DNA from 3 places in the Comamonas guangdongensis genome. Region 2 is predicted to be linked to each of the others. Evidence: predicted binding sites of a transcription regulator. Region 2 holds the regulator's gene; each other region holds the start of a gene.
What was found. The regulator sigma-54, encoded in region 2, starts transcription at its own class of promoters, with help from an activator protein. The targets are predictions, from matches to a motif close to TGGCANGNAANCTGCTTT.
Positions count from the first base shown of each region.

Region 1: the regulator sigma-54 is predicted to act here: its motif matches at 7,333-7,350, upstream of AB6724_RS17230 (BMP family protein).
Region 3: the regulator sigma-54 is predicted to act here: its motif matches at 10,727-10,744, upstream of AB6724_RS13400 (isopenicillin N synthase family dioxygenase).

Region 1 is NZ_JBFYGN010000023.1:25,154-37,231, reverse strand. Features, by position in the region: gene AB6724_RS17275 (DoxX family protein) at 1-228, shown strand, start outside; gene AB6724_RS17270 (YoaK family protein) at 225-926, shown strand; gene AB6724_RS17265 (YoaK family protein) at 1,072-1,734, shown strand; gene AB6724_RS17260 (aminotransferase-like domain-containing protein) at 1,806-3,122, opposite strand; gene AB6724_RS17255 (DJ-1/PfpI family protein) at 3,244-3,849, shown strand; gene AB6724_RS17250 (tartrate dehydrogenase) at 3,913-5,001, opposite strand; gene AB6724_RS17245 (LysR substrate-binding domain-containing protein) at 5,096-6,019, shown strand; gene AB6724_RS17240 (GatB/YqeY domain-containing protein) at 6,164-6,610, opposite strand; gene rpsU (30S ribosomal protein S21) at 6,727-6,939, opposite strand; gene AB6724_RS17230 (BMP family protein) at 7,446-8,495, shown strand; gene AB6724_RS17225 (BaiN/RdsA family NAD(P)/FAD-dependent oxidoreductase) at 8,584-9,822, opposite strand; gene AB6724_RS17220 (acyl-CoA thioesterase) at 9,955-10,461, shown strand; gene cobA (uroporphyrinogen-III C-methyltransferase) at 10,526-11,317, opposite strand; gene ybiB (DNA-binding protein YbiB) at 11,329-12,078, opposite strand, start outside.
Region 2 is NZ_JBFYGN010000016.1:97,049-102,593, forward strand. Features, by position in the region: gene AB6724_RS14525 (THUMP domain-containing class I SAM-dependent RNA methyltransferase) at 1-992, opposite strand, end outside; gene AB6724_RS14530 (tRNA-binding protein) at 1,152-1,490, shown strand; gene AB6724_RS14535 (aspartyl/asparaginyl beta-hydroxylase domain-containing protein) at 1,650-2,570, shown strand; gene AB6724_RS14540 (RNA polymerase factor sigma-54) at 2,733-4,328, opposite strand; gene lptB (LPS export ABC transporter ATP-binding protein) at 4,391-5,173, opposite strand; gene lptA (lipopolysaccharide transport periplasmic protein LptA) at 5,170-5,545, opposite strand, start outside.
Region 3 is NZ_JBFYGN010000014.1:71,330-83,407, forward strand. Features, by position in the region: gene AB6724_RS13360 (Bug family tripartite tricarboxylate transporter substrate binding protein) at 1-295, shown strand, start outside; gene AB6724_RS13365 (sensor domain-containing diguanylate cyclase) at 388-1,917, opposite strand; gene AB6724_RS13370 (molybdopterin-containing oxidoreductase family protein) at 2,101-4,161, opposite strand; gene AB6724_RS13375 (ABC transporter substrate-binding protein) at 4,322-5,476, shown strand; gene AB6724_RS13380 (M20 aminoacylase family protein) at 5,561-6,766, shown strand; gene AB6724_RS13385 (MFS transporter) at 6,873-8,417, opposite strand; gene AB6724_RS13390 (MarR family winged helix-turn-helix transcriptional regulator) at 8,456-8,980, opposite strand; gene AB6724_RS13395 (acyl-CoA-binding protein) at 9,177-9,431, shown strand; gene AB6724_RS13400 (isopenicillin N synthase family dioxygenase) at 9,543-10,541, opposite strand; gene AB6724_RS13405 (ABC transporter substrate-binding protein) at 11,015-12,031, shown strand; gene AB6724_RS13410 (nucleoside deaminase) at 12,045-12,078, shown strand, end outside.

The DNA.
Region 1 (12,078 bases), on a different contig from region 2:
GAGCTCGGGGCCTCGGCGCTGATCCTCTCCGGGCGGCTGCGCTGGCTGGGCGCACTGGCCCTGGCCGGCTTCACCCTGCTGGCCACGCTGCTGGCGCTGCGCTTCTGGGAGCTGCCCGCGGGCCAGCAGCGCTTTATGGCGGCCAATTCGTTTTTTGAACACCTGGGCCTGGCCGGCGGCTTCCTGCTCGTGGCCTGGCTGGACTTGCGGGAAAAGGAGGCTGTATGACGGCTGCAGGGAATGCGGAGCAGACCCCGGGGCTCTGGGCGCAGTGCCGCGCGCCGGTGCTGCTCACCATCGTGGGCGGCGCCATAGACACCATAGGCTTTATCGCGCTGCTGGGCTTTTTCACGGCCCATGTGACGGGCAACCTGGTGCTGGCCGGCGCGGCTTTCGTCAGGGGTGGCGCGGGCCTGTGGATCAAGCTCGGCGCGATTCCGCTGTTCATCGCCACGGTCATGGTCACCAAGACCTGGGTCGACCATTGCCGCCAATCCCATGTGACTTTGGGCTGGCTGTTTGTGGCCGAGGCCTTGTTTCTCACGGGATTCATGCTGGCCGGCCTGTGGCTGGAGCCGTTCCGCGATCCTGGCGCCGGCACGCTTGCCCTGACCGGTGGCCTGGGTCTGGTGGCTCTGGCCATACGCAACACGGCCAGCAAGACGCTGATCAAGCACATCAGCCCCAGCACCATGATGACGGGCAACACCACGCAGTTCGGCATCGACCTGTCAAACTACGTGCGCCAGCCGGGCAGCGCAAACCGGCAGGCGGTCTTCAAGAGCGGCAGCATCATCGTTGGCTTTGTCGCGGGCGCTTTCCTGGGGGCGGTGCTCTATATGCACATCGGCTTCTGGAGCGTGCTGCCTTTTGTGCTGGCCGTGCTGTACCTGGCCGGGCTGTCCTTTCGCCGGCAGTTCATCTGATGCCGGCCGGTTTCTTGATGCTCATGGCGATGGCCGCGCCCAGGTATCTGCGCGGCTCGCGCCAAGCGAATACTCCGGCGCTGCAGGCCTCAAGCCGTGTTGAGCGCCCATCTTCCCTGGAGACGCCATGTCCGATGCCCGCAGCATTCCCGCCCCTCTGAGCCATCTGCTGGGCTTCAATGCCGGCTATGTGGATACGGCGGGCTTTCTGGCGCTGGGCGGTCTGTTCACCGCACATGTGACGGGCAACTTTGTCACTCTGGGCGCGGCGCTGATCCATGGCAGCGCGGGCGCGCTCTCCAAGCTGCTGGCCTTGCCCGTGTTCTGCGTGGCCGTGCTGCTGACCCGCCTGGCCAGCAATGCGCTGGTGGCGCGGCAGAAAGCGCCCATGTTCAGCCTTGTCGTGGCCCAGGTGCTGCTGCTGGCGCTGGCTGCGGCGCTGATGCAGGTTTGGGGGCCGTTCGAAGACGGTGACATGGCGCCCGCGTTTGCGGCCGGCATGCTGATGGTCTGCGCCATGGCCGTGCAGAACGCCATGCAGCGTATGCACCTGCCCCAGCTCCCGCCCTCGACGCTGATGACGGGCAATACCACCCAGGTGATGATCGATCTGGCCGATCTGCTCAAGGGCCTGGGCGGCGATGAGCGCAGCGCGGCCATGGGGAGGCTGCGCAAGATGCTGCCCGCCATTGTGAGCTTTGCCGTGGGCTGCGCGTTGGCGGCCCTGGCCTATGTGACCCTGGGCATGTGGTGTTTTGCGCTGCCGCCGCTGGTGGCGGCGCTGACGCTGCGCTACAGCAGCGTATAGCGGTGGAGAGGCTGAACACCGAAGGCCGGCATGCGGTGCTGGCCCGGCGGCCGTTTTATCGGTCGCTGACCTTATCGGTCCGTCTGATCCTGTACCACATGCCTGACGGCCAGCAAGGCCGTGCGCAGCCGGTCTGGCGGCACGGATCCCAGAGCCAGGCGGATCGCATGCGGCACCTGCCGCGAAGCGGCGAAAGGCTCTGCCGTCGAAACGGAAATGCCTTGGCGCAGCAACTCGGCCGCCACGCTGCCGGCGCGCACCTCGGCGGGTAGCGGCAGCCACGCGAAATAGGAACTCGGATGGCTGATGCAGTCCAGGCCGGCCAGCGCCTCGCGCGCGATGGCCTGGCGCTGCGCGGCGTCGCGCCGTTTCTCCGCTTCCAGGCGCTGCACCGTGCCGTCCTCCAGCCACGCGCAGGCCAGCGCGGTCACCAGGCCGGGGGTGTTCCAGGTGGTGCTGCGGATGGCGCGCTCGAGCAAAGGCACCCAGGGCGTCGGAGCGGCGACGAAGCCGAAGCGCAGTCCGGTGGCAACGCTCTTGGAGAGGCCTGAGACGTAGAGCGTGGATTCCGGCGCTGCCGCGGCCAAGGGCGCGGGTGGGCTGTCGGCCAGAAACGCATAGGCAGCATCCTCGATGGCGATCAGTCCATGCCGGCGCACGACGGCCGCCAGCCCCTGCCGCCAGTCGGCGCTGCCCACCCAGCCCAGAGGGTTGTGCAGCGTGGGCATGGTGTAGACGGCGCGCACGCGGCGGCGCGTGCATAGGCGTTGCAAGGCCTCCAGATCGAAGCCTTGATCCGCGGCCGGCAGCGGTGCCAGTTCCAGGCGCAGCAGATCGGCCAGTACCTTGAAGCCCGGATAGGTCAGTGCATCCACCGCCACCAGGTCGCCCGGCTGCAGCAAGGCCATGCCTGCCACGGCGAGGCCGTGCTGGGCGCCATCCACGATCAGTACCTGGGCCGGATCCATGGCCAGTCCGCGCGACGCCAGGTGCCGGGCCACGCAGGCGCGCTCATGCGGCCGACCGCCATGCGGGGCATAGCGCAGCAGCGCCTCCAGATCGCCGCCGGCGGCGAGCCACCGCAGGCCCTGGCTCAGCAAGCGGGCCTGCTGCGGCAGGGCCGGGTAGTTGAAGTTCAGGTCCACCATGCCGGCCGTTACTGCCTGCTGGTCTACGGCCAGCTCTGGCGGCACGGCCGTCTCGCGCACGAAAGTGCCCCGGCCCACCTCGCCGCGCGCCAGGCCCAGGGCTTCCAGCTCCGCATAGACGCGGCTCGCCGTGCTCAGTGCCACGCCATGCTGCCGGGCCAGTTGGCGGTGCGTGGGCAGGCGGGTGCCAGGCGGCAGCTGGCCGCCGCGGATCTGCGCGGCCAGCGTATCCACCAGCATCCGGTACAGGGTCGGGTTCACGGCAAAGATGTATTCATGACAATTTTTTGATTGTATTGAATGCCCTGCCTAGGATGAGCGCTGTTCTTCAGCTTGACGGTCGCCCGGCGGCCGGCCCACCATGCACATCGCCATTCTGACTTTCGACGGCTTCAACGAGCTTGACTCCCTCATCGCCCTGGGCATTCTGAACCGCATCAGACGGCCCGATTGGCGCGTGAGCCTGTGCTGCCCTGGGCCCGAGGTCACCTCGATGAACGGCGTCACGGTGCGCGCGCAATCCTTGCTGGAGGAGGCTTGCAAGGCCGACGCCGTCATCGTGGGCAGCGGGCTGCGTACCCGTGAGGTGGTGGCCGATGAGCTGCTGATGACCAGGTTGGCGCTGGATCCGTCGCGCCAGCTGATCGCTGCGCAATGCTCCGGCACCTTGGTGTTGGCCAGGCTGGGCCTGCTGGGCAAGGTGCCGGCCTGTACGGACCTGACGACCAAACCCTGGGTGCAGGAGGCCGGTGTACAGGTGCTGAACCAGCCTTTCCACGCCCAGGGCAACGTGGCGACGGCGGGCGGATGCCTGGCGTCGGCCTATATCGCAGGCTGGCTGCTGGTGCGCCTGGAAGGCCTGGAGGCCGCGGCCTCCGCACTGCATTACGTGGCGCCCGTGGGCGAAAAAGAGGCCTATGTGGATAACGCCATGCGCAACATCGCGCCGTATCTGGCCGGGATTTAAGTCAAGCCGCCAGCGCTTGCCAATCGGTCGCTGGAAGTTATCAAAACAGAAGCGATTCTTCTATCAGCCCTGGGCAATCAGCGCCGCAACCGCCTCGCCCACCTGGGTGGTGTTGGCCTTGCCGCCCAGATCCGGCGTGCGCGGGCCGTTCTTGATGACTTCTTCGATGGCGGCCACGATGGCGTCGTGCGCGGCGCGCCCCGCGCCCTGGCCCTGGGTCAGGAAGTCCAGCATCAGCGCACCCGACCAGATCATGGCGATGGGGTTGGCGATGTTCTTGCCGAAGATATCGGGCGCCGAACCGTGCACGGGCTCGAACAGGCTGGGGAAGAGCCGGTCGGGATTGAGGTTGGCCGAGGGCGCCAGGCCTATGGTGCCCGTGGTGGCCGGGCCCAGGTCGCTGAGAATGTCGCCGAAGAGGTTGGTCGCGGCCACCACGTCGAAGCGGTCCGGCTGCAGCACGAAGCGCGCGGTCAGGATGTCGATGTGCTGCTTGTCCAGCGTGACCTCGGGGTAGGCCTGGGCCACGTCCTCGGCGCGCTTGTCCCACCAGGGCATGCTGATGGCGATGCCGTTGCTCTTGGTGGCCAGGGTCACATGCTTGCGCTCGCGGCTCTGGGCCAGGTCGAAGGCGAACTTGAGCAGGCGCTCGGCGCCCTTGCGCGAGTAGACCGATTCCTGGATCACGATCTCGCGGTCCGTGCCCTCGTACATGATGCCGCCCAGCGAGGTGTACTCGCCCTCGGTGTTCTCGCGCACCACGTAGTAGTCGATGTCGCCGGGCTTGCGGCCGGCCAGCGGGCAGGGCACGCCCTCGAACAGGCGCACGGGGCGCAGATTGATGTACTGGTCGAACTCGCGGCGGAACTTGAGCAGCGAGCCCCACAGCGACACATGGTCGGGCACGGTGGCCGGCCAGCCCACGGCGCCGAAGAACAGGGCGTCCATGCCCGAGAGCTGCTGCTTCCAGTCGTCGGGCATCATCTTGCCGTGCACGGTGTAGTAGTCGCAGCTGGCCCATTCGAAATGGTGGAATTCGAGCTGCAGCTCGAAGCGTTTGGCCGCGGCCTGCAGCGCGCGCAGGCCCTCGGGCATGACTTCCTTGCCGATGCCGTCGCCGGCGAGAACCCCGATTCTGTAGATGGTGGACATGGATGGTTTGCGTCGTTGATCTTGCTGGGCCGCATTTTCAAACCATGAGGAATTGAAGACAATCCCATGGTTGTGGTCTGATTGTTTACATATCGTGTTTAAAAACCTGCTGCCCGAGGATTTGCGCGTGTTTCTCTGCGTGGTGCGCCGCGCCAGCTTTGCCGCGGCCGCGCAGGAGCTGGGCGCCTCGCCCGCCTATGTGAGCAAGCGTCTGCGCCTGCTGGAAGAGGAGCTGGGCGTGAAGCTGCTGCACCGCACGACGCGGCGCGTGACGGTGACCGAGGACGGCGAGCGCGTGTTTCACTGGGCGCAGCGCATACTCGACGACATCGACCATCTGGTGCAGGAAGTGAGCACGGCACAGAGCGAGGTGCGGGGCCTGCTGCGCGTGAGCAGCAGCTTCGGCTTCGGCCGCAATGTGGTGGCGCCGGCCATGTCGCGGCTGGTGGCGCAGCACCCGGGCCTGCAGGTGCGGCTGGAGGTGTTCGACCGCCTAGTGGACGTGGCGGCCGAGGGCATAGACCTGGACGTGCGCGTGGGCGACGAGATCGCGCCGCATCTGATCGCGCGCCAGCTGGCCGCCAACCATCGCGTGCTGTGCGCGGCGCCCGCCTATCTGGCGCGCAAGGGCCTGCCGCGCAGCATCGCCGAGCTGTCCGCGCACGACTGCCTGGTCATCAAGGAGCGCGACCACCCGTTCGGCGTCTGGAAGCTGCGCGCGGGTGCCGAGGAGCGCACGCTCAAGGTGACGGGCCCGCTGTCGGCCAACAACGGCGAGATGGCCGCGCAATGGGCGCTGGACGGCCATGGCATCGTGCTGCGCTCGATCTGGGACGTGCAGGCCGATCTGGACGCGGGGCGCCTGGTGCAGCTGCTGCCGGCCTGGACGCAGGAGGCCAATGTCTGGGCCGTGTATCCGGGCCGCCTGGGGCGCTCGGCCAAGGTGCGCGTGGCCGTGGAATTTCTGCAGGCGCATTTTGCGCGCCAGGGCCTGGAGAAGCTGCAGACACTATCTTGATAGCTGCTAGCGCCCGTTCATGCTTGGTTTCGGGTTTATATCCATCTGAAACCATGAACCATCGCGCGCTACGGGCTATCAAAATTCATGGCCATGAAAAAGGCGCCCGCAGGCGCCTTGACGGGAATGCACGGTGCGGGCCGCTTACTTGCTCAGCGCGGCCTTGACGGCCGCGGAGACCAGGCCCATGTCGGCCTTTCCGGCCAGCTGGGACTTGACCGCGCCCATGACCTTGCCCATGTCGCCGGGGCCGCTGGCGCCGACTTCGGCCACGATGGCCTGCACGGCGGCGGTGATCTCGGCCTCGCTCATGCGCTCGGGCAGGTAGACCTTGAGCACTTCGACTTCGGCTTTTTCCACATCGGCCAGATCCTGGCGGTTGGCGCTCTCAAAGGCGGCGATGGAGTCCTTGCGCTGCTTGATCAGCTTGTCGACGATGGCAATCACGGCCGCGTCGTCGAGCTCCACGCGCTCATCCACTTCCTTTTGCTTCATCGCGGCCTGCAGCAGGCGGATGGTGCCCAGGCGTGCACTGTCCTTGGCACGCATGGCAGTCTTCATGTCTTCGGTAATCTGGGCTTTCAAGCTCATAGCTCTCTCCTTCAGTGAGAGGTCACTGCGTATCGCAGTGGCCAGAAAACAAAAAACCCGCGCCTGGCGTCCCGAGCGCGGGTTTGCGGCGTTTGACGGCCGTCTGTCCTAACGAATTAGTACAGCTTCTTGGGCAGTTGCATGCTGCGAACGCGCTTGTAGTGGCGCTTCACGGCAGCAGCCTTCTTGCGCTTGCGCTCGGCTGTGGGCTTTTCGTAGAACTCGCGAGCACGCAGATCGGTCAGCAGACCCAGCTTTTCGATGGTGCGCTTGAAGCGGCGCAGGGCAACTTCATAGGGCTCGTTTTCTTTGACGCGAATGGTAGTCATTTAATTTCCAGATATATCTGTGCTGACAGCGGGTTCTCGGGAAGATCGGGCCTGAGAGCCATGAACAGCGGTTTCCCCGCCACTTTGTAACTAGTATGGCCGACGGAGTAATGCCAGCAAAGTCGAGCATTATAGACCAAGAGTTGCGGCGCGGCTAAATCAGATCGTGATGCGATCCGAGGCTGGCCAAAGTGGCGCGGCCTTGTCGCTACCAGCCAGGCGCTCAAGGAGGCGCCGCATTCATGCGCCGCTATTGTGCGCCGTATTCTGGGACTGTGGGCTCGCAATGCGGGTCAGGTCGGCCGGCGGGCCGGGGGGCGAAATGCAAGAGGGCGGTGCTGCCCAAACGCCATGCCGTCAGAAGGCGGCTCTGGGGTTTTTGGGGAGGATTGTGTGCACGGAAATTGCATACAGTTTGAAGGCCTTGTTTCATGATCGAAGTCAAGAAACAGGTGGCCTCGTGCCAGTGCGCGGGGCGGTTTTTCTGTGTTCAAGGAGCTTCCATCTTGTCCAGTTCTGTGCATCGGTCATTTGTTTCGCGTCGTCAATGGATGGCTTCGGCCGTCGCCGTACCCAGCTTGCTGGCACTCACGGCTTGTGCCGGCAGGGCCGGAATTTCCGGGGCTGCTGCGCCCGCCAGCCCCTTGGTGGTGGGCGGTCTGTTTGCGGGCTCGCGCAGCGACAAGGGCTTTATGGAGGCCGGCTGGCGCGGTCTGGAAAAAGCGCGCCAGGAGCTGGGCGTGCAGACCCGTTTTCTCGACGGCATGGCACCCAGGAAGGAGTTGCTGGAGCCGGCTCTCACGCAACTGGCCGAGCAGGGCGCGCAACTGGTGATTGCCCATGGCGGGCAGAACAATCAGGCCGCGGCCGAGGTCGCGGCGCGCTTTCCCCGGATCCAGTTTGTCGTGACTCAGGGAGCCGTGCAGGGCGCGAATCTTTGCAGCTACGACGTGCTGCAGGAGGAGTCGGCCTATCTGGCCGGTGTGCTGGCGGCGCTGACCACCCAGACCGGCGTGGTCGGCCATATGTCGGGCATCCGCGTGCCGCCGGGGCTCAAGGGGCGTGCGGCCTATGCGGCCGGCGTGCGCGATACCGATGCCAGGGTCAAGCTGCTGACGAATTTCTCGGGCGACCAGGACGACAACGCCTTGTCGCACCGCATTGCCAGGGCCCAGATGGCCGCCGGTGCCGATGTGATCTTCACCATGCTCAACTCCGGCCGCGATGGCGTGACCCAGGCCTGCCGCGAGACGGGCGCGCGCCAGATCGGCAATGTGATCGACTGGACCACGGTGGACCCGCAGGTGTTTGTCGCATCCGCCTGGGCCGATGTGGGCATTGGCGCGTTTCTGGCCGTCAAGGACATGCAAGAGCGCGGCACGCCCGGCCCGGGTATTCGCAGGATCGGTCTGAGTGACCCGGCTGCCGTGCGTCTGACCCTGGGCCAGGGCGTGGCGGCCGGTGTGCGCGAGCGCGTGGCCAGGGCGTCAGCCGCCATCGCCTCGGGGCAGCTCAAAGTGCCGGAGCACTATGAAGGCCAGGAGTTCTCTGCCTGATTTCAGAGGCGGCTTCAGGTGACAGGCACGAAAAAGGCTGGCCCAGCCATCCTTTTTTCAGGGCGGATATCGCCTTGTTTGCGGTCACTTAAGGCAGGTTTGACTGCTTTTCGGCCATGGCCTGGGCGCAGGCATGGGCGCTGGCCCAGGCCCACTGGAAGTTGTAGCCGCCCAGCCAGCCCGTGATGTCCACCACCTCGCCGATGAAGAACAGGCCGGGCTGGGTCTTGCACTCCATGCTCTGCTGGGACAAGACCTTGGTGTCCACGCCGCCCAGCGTGACCTCGGCCTTTTTATAGCCCTCGGTGCCCGTGGGCGTGATTTCCCAGCGCATGAGCCGCTCGGCCAGCCGCAGCAGGGCCTTGTCGCCGGCCTCGTTGATGGGCCGCTGCAGCTCCGGCATCCGCGCCACCCAGGCATCGGCCAGGCGCGCGGGCAGATGCGCGGCCAGTTCGTTTGCGACCAGCTTGCGCGAATGCAGCTTGGCTTCGCTCAGCACCTGGGCCATGTCCACGCCGGGCAGCAGATTGATCTGCAGCGGCGTGCCGGGCTTCCAGTAGCTGGAAATCTGCAGCACGGCCGGGCCCGAGAGGCCGCGGTGGGTGAACAGCAGGTCCTCGTGAAAGCTCACGCGCTCTTTCTTGCTGCCGGTGCTGATCTCTACGGGCAGGGCCAGGCCGGCCAGTTCCGCATAGGGCTGCCAGGAGGCGCCATCGAAGGTCAGCGGCACCAGGCCCGGCGTGCGCTCCACCAGTGGCAGCCGGAACTGCTGGGCCAGACGATAGCCGAAGTCGCTGGCGCCTATCTTGGGAATGCTCAGGCCGCCGCTGGCGATCACCAGGTTCGGGGTCTGAACCCTGCCGCGCTCGGTCTCGATCTGATAGCTCTCGCCGCCGTCGGAGCCGGAGGGGGATACGTCTATGCTTTTGACCTGGCAGGGCTGCCAGTGCTGGACGCCGCCGTCGGCGCATTCGGCCAGCAGCATGGCGATGATGTCCTCGGCCGAGCGGTCGGCAAACAGCTGGCCCTTGTGCTTTTCATGGTGGGCAATGCCGTGCTTGTCCATCAGCGCGATGAAATCGGCGGGCGTGAAGCGCGACAGCGCCGAGCGGCAGAACTGCGGGTTCTGCCCCACGAAATGCTTGTGCGGCGCGCGCACGTCCAGATCGCGGTTGGTGAAGTTGCAGCGGCCGCCGCCCGAGATGCGGATCTTCTCCGCCACCTTGGCCGCATGGTCGATGAGCAGCACCTTGAGCCCGCGCTGGCCCGCCTGGGCGGCGCAGAACAGGCCGGCAGCACCGGCGCCGATGATGATGGCGTCAAACATGGAGGAATTCACGGCAGGAGAGCAGCAGAAAAATCGGCCGGCGTGCAGGCGTCGGCGCTGAATACGGGTCCCCGTGGGGGACAAAAGAGCGCTTATTTTCGCCCAGAGCCGCAAATTTCTAGAATCGCGGCCATGAATATCCCATCGCATCAGCTCAGCATGACCGTGCTCATGTCGCCCGACATGGCCAATTTCTCCGGCAATGTGCACGGCGGCGCCATCTTGAAGCAGCTGGACCAGGTCGCCTATGCCTGCGCCAGCCGCTACGCGGGCCGTTATGTGGTGACGCTGAGCGTGGACCAGGTGATGTTTCTGCAGCCCATCCATGTGGGCGAGCTGGTGACCTTCCTGGCCAGCGTGAACTACACGGGCAAGTCGTCGATGGAAATCGGCATCAAGGTGGTGGCCGAGGACATCCGCAGCCAGGTGGTGCGCCATGTGAACAGCTGCTTTTTCACCATGGTGGCCGTGGATGACAACAAGAAGCCCGTGCCCGTGCCCCTGCTGCAGCCGCAGACCGAGGATGAAAAGCGCCGCTGGCAGGCGGCCCTGATCCGCAAACAGCTGCGCAAGGACATGGCCGAGCGCTTTGCTCAGATCCGCGTCACGACCAGCGCCAATATCGCGCCCACTGCCTGAAGCCCATAGAACGGCTCGCCCTAGAAGAAACAAGGCCGCATCTGCGGCCTTGTTTTTTGCAGGCTCAGGCCGCGATGCGCTGCCCCTGCTGCGTCTGCCAGGCGGCAATGCCGCGCACCACGTCGCCGACCACGATGATGCTGGGGCTGCCCAGCTTTTGCTCGGCAATGCACTGCGGCAGGTCCTGGAGGCAGGTCAGCGCATGGCGCTGCTGGGGCAGGCTGGCGTGCTGGATCACGGCCACGGGCGTGCTGCCGGGCAGGCCGGCGAGCAGCTCGTCGCTGATGCGCTGCACGCCGCTGACGCCCATATAGATCACCAGGGTCAGCTTGGCCGCATGGGCGGTCGTGGCGATCTGGCGCCAGTCGGGGCCGCTGTCGCCGGGCTTGGCATGGCCGGTCATGAAGATCACGCCATGGGCGCGGTCGCGGTGGGTCAGAGGCGCGCCCAGGCTGCTCAGGCCGGCCAGGCCCGAGGTGATGCCGTTGACCACGCTCACCTCGATGCCGGCTTCGCGCAGATGCTCGACCTCCTCGCCTCCGCGACCGAAGATGAAGGGGTCGCCGCCCTTGAGGCGCACCACCTGCTCGCCCTCATGCACGGCGGCGATCATCAGCTTTTCGATAAAGGCCTGGGGCGTGCTCTTGCAGCCGCCGCGCTTGCCCACATAGACGACGCGTGCCGTGGGCGCCGCATGGGCGACGATGGCATCGCTGACCAGGTCGTCCACAAACAGCACGCTGGCGGCCGCGATGGCCTTGGCGGCCTTGAGGGTGAGCAGCTCCGGATCGCCGGGCCCGGCGCCGACCAGGGTGCAACTGCCCTGAGGGCGGGAATTCGTGGAAAGGGCGGACATGGGAGTGCTCTTCAATCGGGGTTGCGGTGCAGCGCTTGCAGATCTGCGTGAGTCTGCGCGCCGGGGTTTTGCATGGCCGCATGCAGGGCCAGTATCTGCTGGATCTGCGCGACAATCGGCGCGGGTACGGGACGCCGGCCGGCCAGCATGTCTTCAATCAGCCGGGCCGTCTGTGCGGCGTCCAGGTCCTGTTCGGGCGCAGTATTGTCGCCGTCGTCGGCCAGCTGGCTGCTGTGGACGGCGGAGCGCTCGAAGCAGATCCGGCCCGCAATCAAGCCCATGCTGGCGGGTTCCCTGTGGGGCGGGGCCACGGCCTCGCCCTCGCTGCCGCGCAGCAGCAGGGCGCTGGTGCCGCGCAAAGCCAGGGTCTGGGCCATGGACTCGGCATAGGCCGGATGGGTGTAGCTGGCCAGCACCAGGCCGCAGCGCCGCAGATCCGGTCCCTGCATGGGGTCCAGCAGTTTGACCAGGCTGTGGGCCGGGTTGCGCAGTCCCATCTGGCGGCGCAGCTGCAGCAGCCGCTCCAGCGGCGCAAGCAGATGGCGGGTCCGCATCCAGGCCATGTCGCCGGGCTCCAGAGCCATGGGGCGCTCTATGACCTTCCAGCCCAGCTCCTGCCATACAGCTTGTGTGCCTACGCGTCGGCTTTCGGTATCGCAGCCATGCACCAGCACGGCCAGGCCCTGGCGGGCCAGCAGGCCCGCGAGCAGCGGCGTGAGATTGGCCAGTTTGCGGGCCCCGTTGTAGCTGGGGATGACGAC
Region 2 (5,545 bases):
GCCGCATTGCGGCCGGCGCTGCCGGCGGCTGCAATGCGCTCGCCATAGGGCGGATTCAGCAGCAGCAGGCCCGGCTGCTCGCAGGGTGGCATGCGCTGCAGCGCATCGCCGCCGCGCAGGTTGACCGATTCGGCCACTCCGGCACGCTCGGCATTGCGCTGGGCAAAGTCCACCATGCGGAAGGCGATGTCGGAGCCGTAAATGCCCACCGGCGACTCGGGCAGGATCCGGCTTTCGGCCTCGTCCAGCATGGCTTCCCAGACATGGCGCTGGAACGGCACCAGCTTCTCGAACGCAAAGCGGCGCAGAATGCCGGCCGGAATCCTGCGCGCGATCTGCGCGGCCTCGATCACCACGGTGCCGCTGCCGCAGCAGGGGTCGTACAGCGGCTGGGGGTTGTCGCCATGCGGGTTCCAGCCCGAGGCCGCGATCATGGCGGCGGCCAGGGTTTCCTTGAGCGGCGCATCGCCCTTGTCCTCGCGCCAGCCGCGCTTGAACAGCGCCTCGCCCGAAGTGTCGATATAGAGGGTCGCGCCGTCGGTGGTCAGGTGCAGGTGCACGCGCACATCGGGGTGGTGGGTTTCCACGCTGGGGCGCACGCCGTTGCGCTTGGCGCGGAAGCGGTCGGCAATCGCGTCCTTGACCTTGAGCGCGGCAAAATTCAGGCTGGTCAGCGGGCTGTGCTGGGCCGTCACCTCGATCTTGAAGGTTTCCTTGGGCGTGAACCAGATCTCCCAGGCCACCTCGCTGGCTGCACGGTACAGATCGTTCTCGCTGCGGTACATGGTGTGCGAGAGCTCGACCAGCACGCGCTGGGCCAGACGGCTGTGCAGATTGAGCAGCATGGCATCGCGCCACATGCCGCGCAGCATGACGCCGCCCCGGCCCACGAGCAGATCCTGCCCGCTGGCGCCGGTGATGGCGTGGACCTCGTCGGCCAGAAGGCCCTCGACGCCGGCGGCGCAGGGCAGAAACAAATGCAGTTGGTTCATAAAACTAGGGGCGCGCCAGCGGCGGCGCAGGCGCTTGGCGCGCATGACAGGGCGTAAGCATACGCGCTAGGCCTTTTCCAGTGCCCGCGCACGACAAGCGTTGCTCTACAGATGGGCGCCGCGGCACGGGCATGATGCGGGCCCAAGGAGCAACAAGACATGGAAGAAATCAGCTGGAACGACTTCATGAAGGTGGAGCTGCGCGTGGGCCGCGTGGTGCAGGCAGAGGTGTTCGAGGAAGCGCGCAAGCCCGCTTACAAGCTGCAGGTGGACTTCGGCCCTGAACTGGGTCTGCGCAAGTCCAGCGCCCAGATCACCCAGCTCTACCGGCCCGAGGAGCTGGTCGGCCGCCTGGTCGTGGCCGTGGTGAACTTTCCCAAAAAGCAGATCGGTCCTTTGATGAGCGAATGCCTGGTCACCGGCTTTCACAATGCCGACGGCCATGTGGCGCTATGCGTGCCAGATCAACATGTGCCGCTGGGCACTAGGCTGCTGTAGGCGCGCGGCAGTGCCGTGGCCTGGGCCATCTAGCGCACTCCATACACATCGCGAGCAACCCGCGCGGGGAGATCGTCGACGTCTCGATACTCCCTCAAGCGACGCCGGTTTGATCTGCCCCATGGCCCCGTTCCGAGCCCCCCGGTAAAATTGGAAGTTATGGCAAAAATCATCGTCCTGGCACTGGTGCTGCTTTTCTTTGGCTGCGGGCTGTACATGCACCTGCGCGGCAAGGTGCGGCACAAGGTGCTGCGCCAGCTGTTCGACCACTCGACGTTCACCGCGCCGTTCAACGTCTTCATGCTGATGTTCAGCAAGGTGCCGCGCACGCCCTACCTGCCCACCAGCACCTTCCCCGAGCTGGCGCCGCTGCAGGCCAACTGGCGCGAGATCCGCGAGGAAGCCGTCAATCTGCAGAAGAACATGCAGATCAAGGCCGCGGCCAACAACGACGATGCGGGCTTCAACTCCTTCTTCAAGACCGGCTGGAAGCGCTTCTACCTCAAATGGTATGGCGACGCCCACCCCTCGGCCATGGAGCTGTGCCCCAAGACCACGGCCCTGGTCCAGTCCATTCCCAACGTGAAGGCGGCCATGTTCGCCGAGCTGCCGCCGGGCGCCAAGCTCAATCTGCACCGCGACCCCTACGCGGGCTCGCTGCGCTACCACCTGGCCGTGCTAGCCCCCAACGACGACCGCTGCATGATCGAGGTGGACGGCCAGCCCTATAGCTGGCGCGAGGGCGAGGGCGTGATCTTCGACGAGACCTATATGCACTGGGCCGAGAACCGCAGCGAAGGCAACCGCATCGTGCTGTTCTGCGACGTGGAGCGTCCCATGACCAACGGCTTTGCCCAGTGGCTCAACCACTGGCTGGGCAAGAACGTGGTGGCCGCGGCCAGCTCGCCCAACAACGAGGGCGACCCGCGCGGCATGATCAGCAAGCTGTTCAAGATCTCGTTCTACGCGGGCAAATACCGCCGCGCCTTCCGCGACTGGAATCCGACCTTCTACAAGATTCTCAAGTTCGGACTGATGATCGGCGTGCTGGTCTGGTTTATCTGGTGGATGGTTTCTTGATAACCCCCTGAGGCGCTTTGCGCCTTCCCCCAAGGGGGACGACAGCCTCGCCGCGAGGCGGCTCTTGCTCGCTGTCTCTCACTTGGGGCTTGCTTCATCAGGCCGTATGCCCCAACCAAAAAGCCGCTGATGTATTCAACGGCTTTTTGTTTTTTGAATTCGCTACAGCGCCTTGCGCAGCGTGGTGGTCGGAATCTTGAGCTGCTCGCGGTATTTGGCCACGGTGCGGCGCGCGCACTCTATGCCCTGCTCCTTGAGCATATCGGCCAGCTTGGCATCCGATAGCGGCTTTTTCGGATCTTCGGCATCGACAAACTGCTTGATCAGTGCGCGCACGGCCGTGCTCGAGGCGCTGCCGCCGGTTTCCGTACCCAGGCCCGAGCCGAAGAAGTACTTGAGCTCGAAGGTGCCCTGGGGCGTGGCCATGTACTTGGCCGTGGTCACGCGGCTGATGGTGGATTCGTGCAGGCCCAGAGTGTCGGCGATATCGCGCAGCACCAGCGGGCGCATGGCCAACTCGCCATGCACGAAGAAGTTCTTCTGCCGCTCCACGATGGCTTCGGAGACGCGCAATATGGTGTCGAAGCGTTGCTGGATGTTCTTGATGAACCAGCGCGCCTCCTGCAGCTGCTGCTGCAGCACCGCATGGCCTTCGCTGCTCTTGTGGCGGCGCAGCACGCCCGCATAGACATCGTGCACCTTGAGCTTGGGCATGACGTCGGGGTTGAGCTGCACGGCGAAATCCATGCGACCCGAGCCGGCGCGCACCGGGCGCACGATGACATCGGGCACGACGATCTGGCGCTCCACGTCGGCAAAGCGCCGGCCCGGGCGCGGCTCCAGGCGTGCAATCAAGGCCATGGCTTCGCGCAGCTGTTCCTCGCGTGCGCCGCACAGGCTGGCGAGCTTGCGCAGATCGCGCCGCGCCAGCAGGTCCATGGGCTGGGCGCAGATGGAACGGGCCAGCAGCAGCTGGTTCATGCGCGCCTCGGTCGTGCCCTCGTCCTCGGCGCTGCGGATCAGCTCGCGCAGCTGCAGCTGCAGGCATTCGGCCAGGTCACGCGCGCCCACGCCCACGGGCTCCAGGCTTTGCAGCAGCCTGAGCGCAATCGCAAAGCGCTGCTCCAGCTCCTCGCGCTCCTCCAGGTCCTCGCCAGCCAGGCTCCGGGCCAGTTCGGCCAGCGAGTCTTCGAGATAGCCGTCGTCGCTCAGCGACTCGATGAGAAAGCGCAGGGCCGCACAGTCCTCGGCCCCCAGATGCAGGCTCAGCGCCTGGCGGTGCAGAAATTCGGTCAGGCTCTCGTGGCCGCGGGCCAGGTCTATGGCGTCGGTTTCATCGTCGCCCTCGCGGTTGCGCGTGGAGCTGCCGGCCGCCTCCCATTCGCTGCTGGCCTCGCCCCCCCATTCGCCGTCCTGGCCGTCGAGGCCCTCGGCCTCCCAATTCAGGGTTTCGGGAGTCTCGGGCGCCGCGGTTTCCGCTACGGATTCGGAAGCTGTCTGCGCAGTTGCCACTTCCTTTTCCGACGAAAACACCTCGGGAGCACTGGCTTCGGCAGCGCCAGCCGCTATCTCGGCAGGAGCGTCGCCGCCCGCATCGCCCTCGTCGCCGGCCTGCTCGAGAAACGGGTTGTCGATCAGCATCTGCTCGACTTCCTGCGCCAACTCCAGCGTGGACAGCTGCAGCAGCTGAATGGATTGCTGCAGCTGGGGCGTGAGCGACAGATGCTGCGAAACGCGTAGCGACAGGCCTGGCTTCAAGAGCAAACCTCCCGCATTGGCACAACGATGAAAGCGGAATGGCGTGCAGGCATACGGGGCTCTTACATGCGGAAGTGCTCGCCCAGATAAACGCGGCGCACATCGGCGTTCTCCACGATCTCCTCGGGCGTGCCTTCGGCCAGCACATGGCCGTCGCTGATGATGAACGCGTGGTCGCAGATGCCCAGCGTCTCGCGCACGTTATGGTCGGTGATGAGCACGCCTATGCCGCGCTCCTTGAGAAAGCCGATGATGCGCTGGATCTCGATCACGGCAATCGGGTCGATGCCGGCAAAAGGCTCGTCCAGCAGAATGAAGCGCGGCTGCGTGGCCAGGGCACGCGCGATTTCCACGCGACGGCGCTCGCCGCCGGACAGCGCCAGCGCGGGCGACTGGCGCAGATGGTCGACGCGCAGCTCCTGCAGCAGGCTGGTTAGACGCTGCTCAACCTCGTCGCGGCTCAAGGCCTTGTCCTGCTCGTCTTTTTGCAGCTCCAGCACGGCGCGCACATTGTCTTCCACGCTGAGCTTGCGGAAGATCGAGGCCTCCTGCGGCAGATAGGACAGGCCCAGGCGCGAGCGCTGGTGGATAGGCATATTGCCCACCGAATGGCCGTCGATGAAGATATCGCCGCCGTCGCTGCGCACCAGGCCCACGATCATGTAGAACGAGGTGGTCTTGCCGGCGCCGTTGGGGCCGAGCAGGCCCACGACCTCGCCTTTTTGCACGGACAGCGATACGTCCTTGACCACCTTGCGGCTGCCATAGGACTTGGCCAGATGCTTGGCTTCGAGACGGCTGTCGGATTCGCCGCTGCGGCTGTTGGGAAAACCGGAGGCGCTCATTTCTTCTCGTCGCCTTTGTCACCGCCCAGGGTCATGCTCTGGCGCAGCGGCGTGGCCGGAGTCGCCGGCTTGGGCTGGGCTCCGGGCGTGCCGTCCTTGGGCGCCATGATGGCGCGCACGCGACCGCCCTGGCCCACGGACGAGCTGGGCAGGCCGCCGCTGGTCTTCTGGCCGTCCACGGTGTAGATGTCGGTGATGTTGTTGTAGACGATGATGGAGCCCGTGACCTGGTCGCTGAGCTGGCCGCCGCGGTAGCGGCGCATCTCGCCGCGGCGGATGAATTTGACGATGTCGGCCTTGCCGTCGTAATCGATGGTCTCGCCTTCGCCTTCGATGAATTCCTCGGGCTGGCCGGGCAGGGTGTCACGCTTT
Region 3 (12,078 bases), on a different contig from region 2:
CAAGCGCGTGGCCAATCTGCCCAATGTGCCCACGCTGGCCGAGCAGGGCCTCAAGGACTCCGAGGTCTATGCCTTCCAGGGCATTCTGGGCCCCAAGGGCATGCCGCCCGCCGTCGTGCAGCGCATCAACGGCGATCTGCAAAAAGCGCTGAAGGACCCCGACGTGGTCAAGCGCATGGCCGACTTCGGCATGGAGGCCCTGCCCGGCACGCCCGAGCAGTTCCAGCAGCTGGCACGTGCGGAATCCAAGCGCTGGGGCCAGGTCATCAAGGCTGCGGGCGTCAAGCTGGACTGAGCGCCGCCGCTCCATCTCAAAGGCCCGGGATCACCGGGCCTTTTTTGCTTGAACGGCCTTCGAGCGCTGGTGTCGCGTTGCTTGCCCCAAGCCTATCCCGCCACGCGATTGCGGCCGCCGTGCTTGGCGGCATAGAGCATGGCGTCGGCCTGCTGGAACACGGCCCTGATCTCGTCGTCGCTGTCGGGCCAGTGTGCGACTCCCGACGAAATGGTGACGCGTCCCACCTCGGGCAGCTCGGTGCTCTCCACCAGCGCGCGCAGGCGCTCGGCCATCTGCAGGGCGCTGAGCAGCGGCGCCTGGGGCAGCAGCAGCAGGAATTCCTCGCCGCCCACGCGGCAGGGAATGTCTTCGGCACGCGAGACCGTGCGTATCTGCTGGGCCAGCTGCTTGAGCACCGCATCGCCGGTGTCGTGCCCGAATCTGTCGTTGATCTGCTTGAAGTGGTCGATGTCGATGGCGACCACGGCAAACGGCGTCTGCTGGGCCTGGAGGGCGGCGATCGCCGCCTCCAGATGGCGGCGGTTGCCCAGTCCCGTGAGCGGGTCGGTGTTCACGTCCTCGCGCAGCTTGGAGATATTGCGCTGCAGCAGGCCCATGCCCTTGAGCATGGCTTTCTTCATTTCCTGCGATTCGAAGTACCAGGATTTGACGGAGCGGATGGTCTGCGCGGTCTCCGGTCTGTCCATGTCGCGCGCGCCGTCGGCCAGCTGGCGCAGGGGGCTGGCGATGTGGCGGGCGCTCCACCAGATCACCACCAGCATGATGAGGACCAGGGGCAGCGTCTTGTAGAGCACGGAGCTCATGAGCGCATTGAGCGGGGCCAGCGTGGCGAGCTTGGGCCGCTGGGCCACGATGCCCCAGCCCGTGGAGGGCACGACCGCATAGCCGGCCAGCATCTCCACGCCCTGGCTGTTGGTCAGGGACGCGCGGCTGGATTCGCCGGCGCTGACCCGGTCGATGGCCAGATTGTTGTGGACGACATCGCCCACGCGCTTGTCATCGGGGTGGTAGATGATGTGCTTGTTCTTGTCCACCACATAGACATAGGAGCTGTCCTGGTAGAAGTGCGAGCCCAGCAGCGTGTCCAGCATGTTGTCCCGCTTGAGGTAGATGCTGCCGCCCACGGCGCCCAGGTATTTGCCGCTGGCGGCAAAAATCGGCTGGGAGATGAAGACGATGAAATTGCCCGCAACCGACATATAGGGCTGGCTGATCACCGGGCCCTTGGCCATGAGGGTTTCGACCACGCCCGCGCTCTGCAGCGTCTTGCCCTTGATCTGCAGGGTCTCGGGAGAGGTGGCCAGCACATAGCCGGTGTCGTCGATGATGGTGACGGAATTGAAGCTCTGGGTCTGCAGCCGCAGCCGGTCGACTTCGCGGCCCAGGTAGCGCTCGTCCCGCATATGGGGAGCTAGCAGCTTGGCGCTGTAGGCCAGCTGCTGCAGCGCCGACTGCAGAAAGTCGTCCGTGCTGCGCGCGAGCTTGGTGGCATAGGCGTAATGCCCTTCCAGCGTGTTGTCTATCAGCTGCTGGCGCTGCACCAGATAGCCCGCGTAGAAGGTGTTGGCAAACGGGACCAAGGCGCTGCACAGGGTCAGGGCCAGAATCAGGCGGCGCAGATCCAGGCGGACCAGTGGCCGTATCTTGGCCCTGCCGGGCGTATTCAGCTTGGGTGATTTCGTCAATTCAATCGGGCGAGCGGGGCGGGCCCCATCCCTCATCGGGGACGCAGGCGGCTCGCATGGTCGTTGGAAGGCTGGTCTGCATTATCCGGCTGCGGCCCGCAGCCGGGGGGCTAGGGCTTATGCCCCGATTTCGGCCCTGCTCACCTGCACCGCGCAGTCGTAGAAGCAGGGCGCACGTCCGATGTCGGTGAGCCGCTGGTGCGTGAGTTCGTTGACATTGGTGCCGTTCTCTCCATGCTTGCGCCACCACAGACCCAGTCCCACGACCACACCCGCGCGTGCGCGGCCGTTGATGGCCGCATGGCAGACATGCTCGCCGCGGGCGTTGAACACGCGCAGCATGTCGCCGTCGGCAATGCCGCGGGCCGCCGCATCGTCGGGGTGCAGCTCCAGCAGCGGGCGCTCTTCCACGCGGGCCAGGCTGGCCACGTTGGCAAACGTGCTGTTGAGGAAGTTGCGCGCCGGCGGCGAGATCATGGCCAGCGGGAACTCCGTGGTCGGCGCCTCGTAGTTCGGCACATGGTCGGGCAGGGTGTTGATGCCCAGCCTGGCCAGGGCCGGGTTGTCGAATTCGCATTTGCCCGACGGCGTGGCAAAGCCGCCTTGGGCAAAAGGCGCTTCGGGCAGCGGAATATGCGCAAAGCCATGCTGCAGCAAGTCCTCGAAATCAATAGCCGTACCCGCAACTGCCGTGCGGCATAGCGCTTCATCGGAGTCCTGGAAATGGGCGGCGGCAAAGGCCGGCTCCAGCCCGGCCATCCGGGCTGCCAGATCGCGGAAGATCTGGGCATTGCTGCGCGCCTGGCCTTGGGGCGCGATCGCGGGGCGATTCAGCAGCACATCGGTGTGGCCGTAGCTGCCGTGGATGTCCCAGTGCTCGAGCTGTGTGGTGGCGGGAAGCACATAGTCGGCATGGTCGGCGGTATCGGTGAGGAAGTGATCCAGCACCACGGTGAACAGATCCTCGCGCGCAAAGCCCGCGGCCACCTTGGCGGAATGGGGCGCCACGGCCACGGGGTTGCTGTTGTAGACCACGATGGCCTCCACCCTGGGGCCGAAGCTCGCGTCGCCCTCGTGCAGCAGCACGTCGCCTATGGTGCTCATGTTGAGCGTGCGCGGCCGGCGTGAGCCCAGCAGCTGGGGCATCTGCAGTGCCGCCCTCTTGAATGGCGATACCCCCGAGCTTGAGAGCAGCAGGCCGCCCGCGCGATGGCGCCAGGCGCCCACCAGCGCGGGCAGGCAGGCAATGGCGCGCACGGCATTGCCGCCGCCGCGCACGCGCTGCATGCCGTAGTTCAGGCGAATCGCCGCGGGCTTGGTCGTGCCGTAGTCGCGCGCGAGCCCGCGAATCTGCTCCACCTCCAGGCCGCAGACCTGGGCCGCGCGCTCGGGCGGCCATTGCAGTGCTCTGGCTTTAAGAGCGTCCCAGCCTTGTGTGTATTGGGCGAGGTAGTCGTGGTCGAGCCAGTCGTTGACGATCAGCTCGTGCATCAGAGCCAGGGCCAGGGCCGCGTCGGTGCCGGGCAGCAGCTGCAGATGCTCATGGCATTTATCGGCGGTCTCGCTCTTGCGCGGGTCTATGCAGACCAGCTTGGCGCCCTGGCGCTTGGCCTCCTGTGCGTAGCGCCAGAAGTGCAGATTGCTGGCAATGCTGTTGCTGCCCCAGATCAGAATCAGCCGGCTCTCGGCAAAAAACTCCACGCGCATGCCCAGTTTGCCGCCATAGGTGGCGGCCAACGCCTCGCCGCCGGCATTGGCGCAGATGGTGCGGTCCAGCAGGCTGGCCCCGAGCTGGTGGAAAAAGCGCCGGTCCATGCTTTCGCCCTGCACCATGCCCATGGTGCCCGCATAGCTGTAGGGCAGTATGGCTTCGGGATCGCGCTGCGCGATGGCGTGCAGCCGGGTGGCGATGTCGTCCAGGGCCTGGTCCCAGCTCACCGGCTCGAAGCGGCCGCTGCCCTTGGGGCCGACGCGCCTGAGCGGCTGCAGCACGCGCTCGGCGTGGTAGGTGCGTTCCGTGTATTTGCTGACCTTGGCGCAGAGCACGCCGCCCGTATGTGCATGTTCCTGGTTGCCTTGAACCTTGATGGCCGTGCCGTCGGCAACGGTGGTCACGAGGGCGCAGGTGTCCGGGCAATCGTGCGGACAGGCGCCGCGTACTTGAACAATGTGGGTCATGGCGTGGGGGGCGCAAAAATCAGGGGTAACCCTCGTTAGGGGTATTCAGGCAGCCTATTATGCGGGCCGCATCCACGCCAAGAAAGCGTGAGATTCCGCATGACAACGACCGGGCCGATCGGGCCCGCAACGATGGACTGGTGCTAAGAGAGGGCAAACAATGCAACAAGAGGGATGGAGCCGCAGGCATTTCGTGGGGGCTGCGGCGGGCATGGCGGCCGCAGCCTGGGGGGGCGTGGTCCGGGCGCAGGATGCGGGCGGCAGCATCGTGCTGGGGCAGTCCTGCGCGCTGAGCGGGCCTTCGGCCCAGCTGGGCACGGATTTTTCCCAGGGGGCCAAACTGTTCTTCGATCAGCTCAACGCCCAGGGCGGCATAGGCCGGCGCATGGTGGAGCTGCGCACGCTCGACGACGGCTATGAGCCCGAGCGCTGCATCGCCAACACCAAAAAATTCCTGTCCGAAGACGTGCTGGCCCTGTTCGGCTATCTGGGCACGCCCACCAGCATGGCGGCCCTGCCCCTGCTGCAGCAGGCCAGGGTGCCGCTGATCGCACCGCTGACCGGCGGCCAGGGCTTGCGCGACCCCAGGCTGGCGCAGCTGGTCTTCAATGTGCGCGCCTCCTACGCCGAAGAAACCGCGCTCATGGTCAAGCAGCTGACCGCGCTGGGTCTTAAGAAGATCGCGGTCTTCCACCAGAACGATGCCTACGGCCAATCGGGCCTGGACGGCGTGACCGAGGCCTTGCAGGCCCAGGGCCTCAAACCCCTGGGCTCGGCCACGGTGGAGCGCAATTCGCAGGATGTCGCCAAGGCCGTCAAGACCCTGGTGCCGCTGGGCGCCGATGTGATCGTGCAGGTCAGCACCTACGCCGCCAGCGCCGCCTTTGTGCGTGCGGCGCGCCAGGCCGGCTACGGCGGGCAGTTCTACAACGTCTCGTTCGTCGGTACTTCGGCCCTGGCCCAGACCCTGGGCAAGGCGGCCGAAGGCGTGGTGGTCAGCCAGGTCGTGCCCTCGCCCTACAAGACCTCCCTGCCCATTGCCCGCGAATTCCAGAGCGCGGTGCAGAAAGACGGCAACAAGGTGGCGCTCAACCATTCGAGCATGGAAGGCTATCTGGCCGCGCGCATCGTGGCCGAGGCCCTGAAGACGGCTTCGGCCGGCGGCAAGCCGCAGCGCGAGGCCCTGGTGGCCGCGCTGGATGCCATGAACGGCCACCAGGTCGCAGGCTTTCCCATCGCCTTCAAGACCCAGGCCGGCAGGTCGCGCTTTGTGGAGCTGTCCATGCTCACGGCGGATGGCAAGGTCCGCGTCTGAGGCTTTTCGTCTGCCGGGGCGCACGCGCTCTCGCTTTGGCTCATCATGTAGGCCCTGCCATTGATGATCCCAAGGAGAGAGCGCATGGCCTTGCTGCCCGAACTTCAGGAAAGCGCAACCGAGATCGCCGCGCTGCGCCGCGATATCCATGCCCACCCCGAGCTGTGTTTTGAGGAAATCCGCACCTCGGATCTGGTTGCGGCCAAGCTGAGCGAATGGGGCATAGCCATGCACCGGGGCCTGGGCAAGACCGGGGTGGTGGGCATCATCCACGGCCGCGACGGCGGCAAGAGCGGCCGCGCCATAGGCCTGCGTGCCGACATGGATGCTCTGCCCATGCAGGAGTTCAACACCTTTGAGCATGCGAGCCGCCATGCGGGCAAGATGCATGCCTGCGGCCATGACGGCCATACGGCCATGCTGCTGGCGGCGGCCCAGTATCTGGCGGCCCACCGCGACAGCTTTGAGGGCACGGTCTACGCCATCTTCCAGCCCGCCGAGGAAGGCGGCGGCGGCGCGCGCGAAATGGTCAAGGACGGGCTGTTCACGCAGTTTCCCATGCAGGCCGTGTTTGGCATGCACAACTGGCCCGGCATGAAGGCCGGCACCATGGCCGTGGGCGCCGGGCCGGCCATGGCCTCCAGCAACGAGTTCAAGATCGTGGTACGCGGCAAGGGCGGCCATGCGGCCATGCCGCATATGGTGATCGACCCCGTGCCCGTGGCGGCCCAGCTCATCATGGCCCTGCAGACCATCGTCAGCCGCAACGTCAAGCCCATAGAGGCCGGCGTGGTCTCGGTCACCATGGTCCATGCGGGCGAGGCCACCAATGTGGTGCCCGACAGCGTGGAGCTGCAGGGCACGGTGCGGACCTTCACGCTGGAGGTACTGGACCTGATCGAGCAGCGCATGCAGCAGGTCAGCGAGTCCATCTGCGCGGCCCATGGCGCGCGCTGCGAGTTCGAGTTCGTGCGCAACTATCCGCCCACCATCAACAGCGCCCCTGAAGCCGAGTTTGCCCAGCAGGTCATGCGCGAGATCCTGGGCGATGCAGGCGTCGTGCCCCAGGAGCCGTCCATGGGCGCCGAGGACTTCGCCTTCATGCTGCTCGAAAAGCCCGGCGCCTATTGCTTCATCGCCAACGGTGATGGCGACCACCGCGCCCTGGGCCATGGCGGCGGACCCTGCACGCTGCACAACCCCAGCTACGACTTCAACGATGAGCTGATTCCTCTGGGCGCCACCTTCTGGGTCAAGCTGGCGCAAAGGTGGCTGAACTCCACCCCCTGAGGCGCTGCGCGCCTTCCCCCTCTCTCTTCGGGAGGGGGGCGACAGCCTCGCTGCGGGGCGGCCCTTGCTCGCTGTCCTGGCTTGGCGGGAGCCAGTGGCTGCGGGGCTACTTCAGGTGCCGCTGCACGCTGACCACCACGGCCGCCAGCGCGGCGACCAGGGCCAGCCACTGATACAGGTTCTGGCAGGCCATGAAGAAAGCCTGGTGGTGGACCACATTGCTCAGTTCCGCGAGTGCGGCGCCATGGGCCTGGCCGGCCGCATAGCCCAGGCCCTCGAATCTGGCCTGCAGCTGAGTGAGCCACGCCACGGCGGTCTGGTTGCCGGGCGTGACGCGGCCCATGAGCTCGGTGTATTCGGTGAACTGACTGTCCTGCAGCGCCACGGCGGCCACGGCCGAGGCGAACGAGGCCATCATCTGGCGCATGATGTTCTTGCTCTGGTAGCCCTTGGCGAACAGCTTGTCGCCCAGCGCGCGAAAGGTCAGCGCGGCCACGGGCAGCACCATGAGCACACCGAAGAAGCCCTTGACGACCAGCGCTCCGAGCAGCGCGCTCACGGGCGCATCCGGCGCGATCTTGCTCATCCACCAGCAGGCCAGTGCCATGGCCGTGCAGCCCGTCATCATCATGGCGCGCTTGTTGCTCACCTTGCCCGCATACCGGATGTAGAAGATGGCGACCACGAGGCTGATGGCCGCGGAAAAGCTGTTGAGCCAGCCCGTGGTGAGCAGCGGAATGCCCAGCCCCTGTTCGGCGAACTGCGGAAACAGGTAGTTGCTGAAATTGATCACGAAGTAGTACAGCGCATACAGGGATATGCCCACGAGAAAGCCCGGATGCGTGAGGTCGCGCAGATGCAGCAGCGGCTCGTCGTGTTTCCACTGGTGCAGGCCGAACAGGCCCAGCAGCAGCACGCCGGTCAGTACCACCAGGATCAGGCGCTCGGGCCGGTCGAACAGCTCGTAGCGGGCCTCGGAAAAGCTCCACTGCACGCAGCCCACGGCCAGCACGAACATCAGCACGGGCGCCACGGAAAAGTGCACCGGCGTGTGGCTGCGGCCCAGATGGCGCGGCAACAGCCAGCGCACCCCCAAAGCCAGCAGGCCCACCAGGGGCAGCACGCTCCAGAACACCCAGCGCCAGCCCCAGTTGTCCACCAGCCAGGCCGAGAGCACCGGGGCGATGGCGCCCACGCTGAAGATGCTCAGCATGTAGATGCGCACGGCCTTGGGGCGCTGCTGGACGGAGAACAGCAGCGGGATCAGCACCCGCGTGCTGATGAAGAAGGCGCCGCCGCCCATGCCCTGCACCAGGCGGGCCGTGGTGAGCTCCGCCAGATTGGTGGCGTTGGCCGAGGCCAGGTCGCCGACGCCATAGAGCAGCAGGGCGATCAGCAGATAGTGGCGGTAGCCGAAATGGCGCGTCAGCCATTGCTGCAGCGCAATCATGAGCATGCTGCCTATGGCGTAGGCGGCCTGCACCTGCGCAAATTCGCGCGGCGCCACGCCTATGCCGCCCAGGATGTGCGAGGAGCCGAAGACGAACATGCCGTTCTCGAGGAACTCCATGCCCACCATGGCGCCGAGCAGCCACATCAGCAGCCACTGCTTGCGACGGTGCATGAACGCTTGCCAGCGCTGGGCTTTCATGGGGCAGTTATGGATTCAGAGGGCTTGGCGCAGATCCGTCAAGCCTTGGTTGTGGCGCTGGCGCCGGTTTGGTCCGCGGTCTCCTGCTCCTGCAGGCCGCTGTGCACCTGGCGCAGCTGCTGCTGCAGCACGCGCGTGGCCTGCTCGCCCAGGCCGGCCCAGGTCTGCAGATAGACCTGCTGCACCGTGGGCACGCAGCGCTGCAGCAGCTGCGTTCCGGCCGGCGTCAGCGCCAGCTGCAGGCTGCGCCGGTCCTGTGCGTCCTGGCTGCGCACCAGCAGGCCTTTTTTCTCCAGCCCGTCGAGCAGGCGCGTGACCTGGGTGCGCGTGGCGTCCAGCGACACGCTGAGGTCGGAGGGGCGCAGAGGCTCGTGCACGCTGTCGGACAGCAGGTGCAGAGCCAGGTATTCGCGCATATGCACCGCAAACGGCGCCAGGGCCTCGTCCACGCGGCGCTCCAGCAGGGTGGCGGTATGCAGCAGCAGGCGGGAGGCGGCGACCGCATCCCGGTGGCGGGCCGGCTTGCCGGCCAAGATTCGCTCCAGGCGTGAATCCAGACTCATGGCGTGCTTTCGATTTGATTTCAGATGAAATTATATCTTTTGAAATCAAATCGTCTGTAGGAGCCGCTAGACCCTGCGCAGAAAGGGGTCGCAACGAGGGCAGCGTTGGGGTTGTGAGAAAAAAAGAACGATCGTTCTAATTTATGGGTTTTTTCGCTACACTGGCCGGGATATCTATAAACCCGGAGACCTATCCATGTCCGATCTGAACGCCAATTTCGAAGCCGCCGTCAAGAACTCCACCTCGATCAGCGAGCGTCCCGACAACGCCACCTTGCTGAAGATCTACGCGCTGTACAAGCAGGCCACCGAGGGCGACAACGAGACCAAGAAGCCCAGCTTCACCGACATGGTGGCCCGCGCCAAGTGGGATGCCTGGGCCAAGCTGGAAGGCACGACGCTGGATGAGGCCAAGCAACAGTACATCGATCTCATCGAGTCGCTGCGCTGATCAGCGCCACTCCTGATCGCCGACAAGGCCCCGGGCTCCGGGGCCTTGTCGTTTCAATCCAGGCCGCGCCAAAGACTGGGACGCTGGAAACTGGCGCAGCCGCGCAGAGGCTCAATACTGGTTCGAGAAATTGGCGCTGATGCGCTGGCGCAGATATTCCGCCCCGGTGATGGGCGGATATTTTTTGGCCGGCCCTTCGATCACCGCATCCTCATTGGCCTGGCAGAAGAAGGCCAGGCTGTAGCGCGCACCCTGGTATTCATGGGGCTGAGGGTTGCGCACGCGATGGAAATTGCTGGGCAACTGGTCGTCGCTCCAGCGTGTCAGCATGTCGCCGATATTGCAGGTGATGACACCGTCCACAGGTTCCACGGGCGTCCATTGCTGGGCCTCGGCCTCCTTGCCGGGCAGCACCTGCAGGCCGCCCTGGCCGGCGCGCTGGAACAACAGCGTCAGGCAGTCGAAGTCCGTATGTGCGCCCGCCCGCCACAGGCCTATTTCGTCCTGGAGTGCCGGGTCCACGGCAAAGTAATGCAGCATGCGCAGCGTGCTCTGGTAGCTGCCGGCCGCGGGGTCATGCGCACGCGTGAAGAACTCCTCATCAAAGCCCAGCTTGTAGGCAAAGCATGACAGCAGCTGCATGCCCACCTGCCAGCATTGGCGCTCGAAGGCCAGCGTGGCCTGCTTGAAGCCGGGCAGTTCTTGCTCGCTGGGCCACAGGCCCTCCATGCGCGGGCGTGTGACCTGATAGGACTCCTTTTGATCTGGCGTTCGGGTGGATGGGCGAATTTGCGCCTTGTGTTCCCAGCCCGCATTGCGCGCCAGCGGCCATTGCGCCTTGGTTTCGGAGGGCAGGGCGAAGAATTGCTCGGCGCGCCCGAATGCCGCATCGATATCGGCCTGGGCAATGCCATGGCCGCAGACCTGGAAGAAGCCGATGTCCGTCGAGGCGTTCCAGATCTGCTCGGCAATCTCCTGCTTGCGCTGCTCGAAGTCGCTGATGTCTATGACGCGAACTTCGCGCGCCGAGGTTTCTGCGCCTTGCCCGCCCATGCGGGCTTCCTTGTTCAGTTCGCCAAGGCCGTAAGCGTGGCTGGTCATGCTCTGCATAAAGCTCTCTCTTGCAATGACTTCAGACACCGGCTTTGCCAGTAGGTGCGGAGCAGCGGGCATCTGAAGTGTGGATACCAGGCGCGGCCTGCTGCCGCACCCACTTCAAGAGCAATGACCCGCGAAGCTGCTGACCAAGGGCTGGTCAGGGCACCGTGCTGAACGCTTCTACTCTTGATTTGAGTGCAGCAAACAACGTGCCAGCCGGCTGGCGAGACGCCGGCGCTCTTGGTTTTGGTGCATGGCCTCAATCTGGTGCGTCGCCGTGCATAAAGCCATGCATTTCCCCTGCTTGCATGCACCTTGTCGATACCCGGCAAGGTGCAGCCAAAAGCAGGCACGCCAATTGCTAGATGGTTGAACGAGTAGAAGCGTTCAGCCTGCATCTGCGTGCAGTGCCCGGAAATTGCTCAAGTCCTGCCAGTGGCTGTCGCTGCTGGATCCTTCGCCGCCAGAGACCTGAGAGTTCCACCATGCAACGTCGCCATTTTCTTGCTGCCCTGCCTCTTTGCAGCGCACCCTGGGTTCATGCCCAGGGCAAGTCGCTGACTCCGCTGAAATTCACGCTGGATTTCCGCGTCAACGGCCAGACGGCGCCGTTCTTTCTGGCGCAGCAAAACGGCTATTACCGCGAAGAAGGGCTGGATGTGAGCCTGGATGTGGGATCGGGCTCGGTGGCCTCCATCACCCGCATCGCCAGCGGCGCCTACCAGCTGGGACTGGGCGATATCAGCTCGCTGATCGAGTTCAATGCGCAGAACGCCGGCACGCCGCGCTTACAGGCCGTCTACCAGTACTACAACCGCGCGCCCTTTGTGATCATCGGGCGCAAGGACCGGGGCATCACTTCGGATTTCGCAAGTCTCAAGGGCAAGAAGGTGGCTGCAGCGGCCGTGGAGTCCACGCGCCGTGCCTGGCCCATGGTGGCGCGGCGCAGGAACCTGCCCGCCGATCTGTTTGCCTGGTCGACGACGGAGTTCTCGGCCCGCGACAACGTCATGGTGCGCGGCGATGTGGATGCCGCCACTTATTTCCATGACTCGGCGGTATCGCTGTTTGCGCGCCTCAAGCCCGAGGAGCTTTCCATACTGCGCTACAGCGACGCAGGCGTTCATCTGTATGGCAATGCGATCCTCGCGTCCAGCCAGCTGATCGCCGAGAAGCCGCAGGTCGTGGCCGCTTTCCTGCGCGCCACCAACCGCGCGATCGTGGAATGCCTTGCCAACCCCGCAGCAGGCATTGCCGCCGTGCGCCAGCGCGAACCGATTCTCGACGAGAAACTGGAGCTGGAGCGCTGGTCCATCACCGCCCAGTATGTGGCCGCGGCAGACACAAAAAGCCATGGACTGGGCGACTTCAGCAAGCGCTTGCTGGAGCAGCAGCTGGACAGCGTGGTGCAGACCTTTGAGCTCAAGACCGCGCCATCTGCCGATGCACTGTTCAACAGCAGCATGCTGCCCGCCAGGTCGGCGCGCATGCTCAAGGCCTGAGGAGGAGCCAGCCATGTCCTTGCCTCAAGCCCAGGCCTTGAATGACG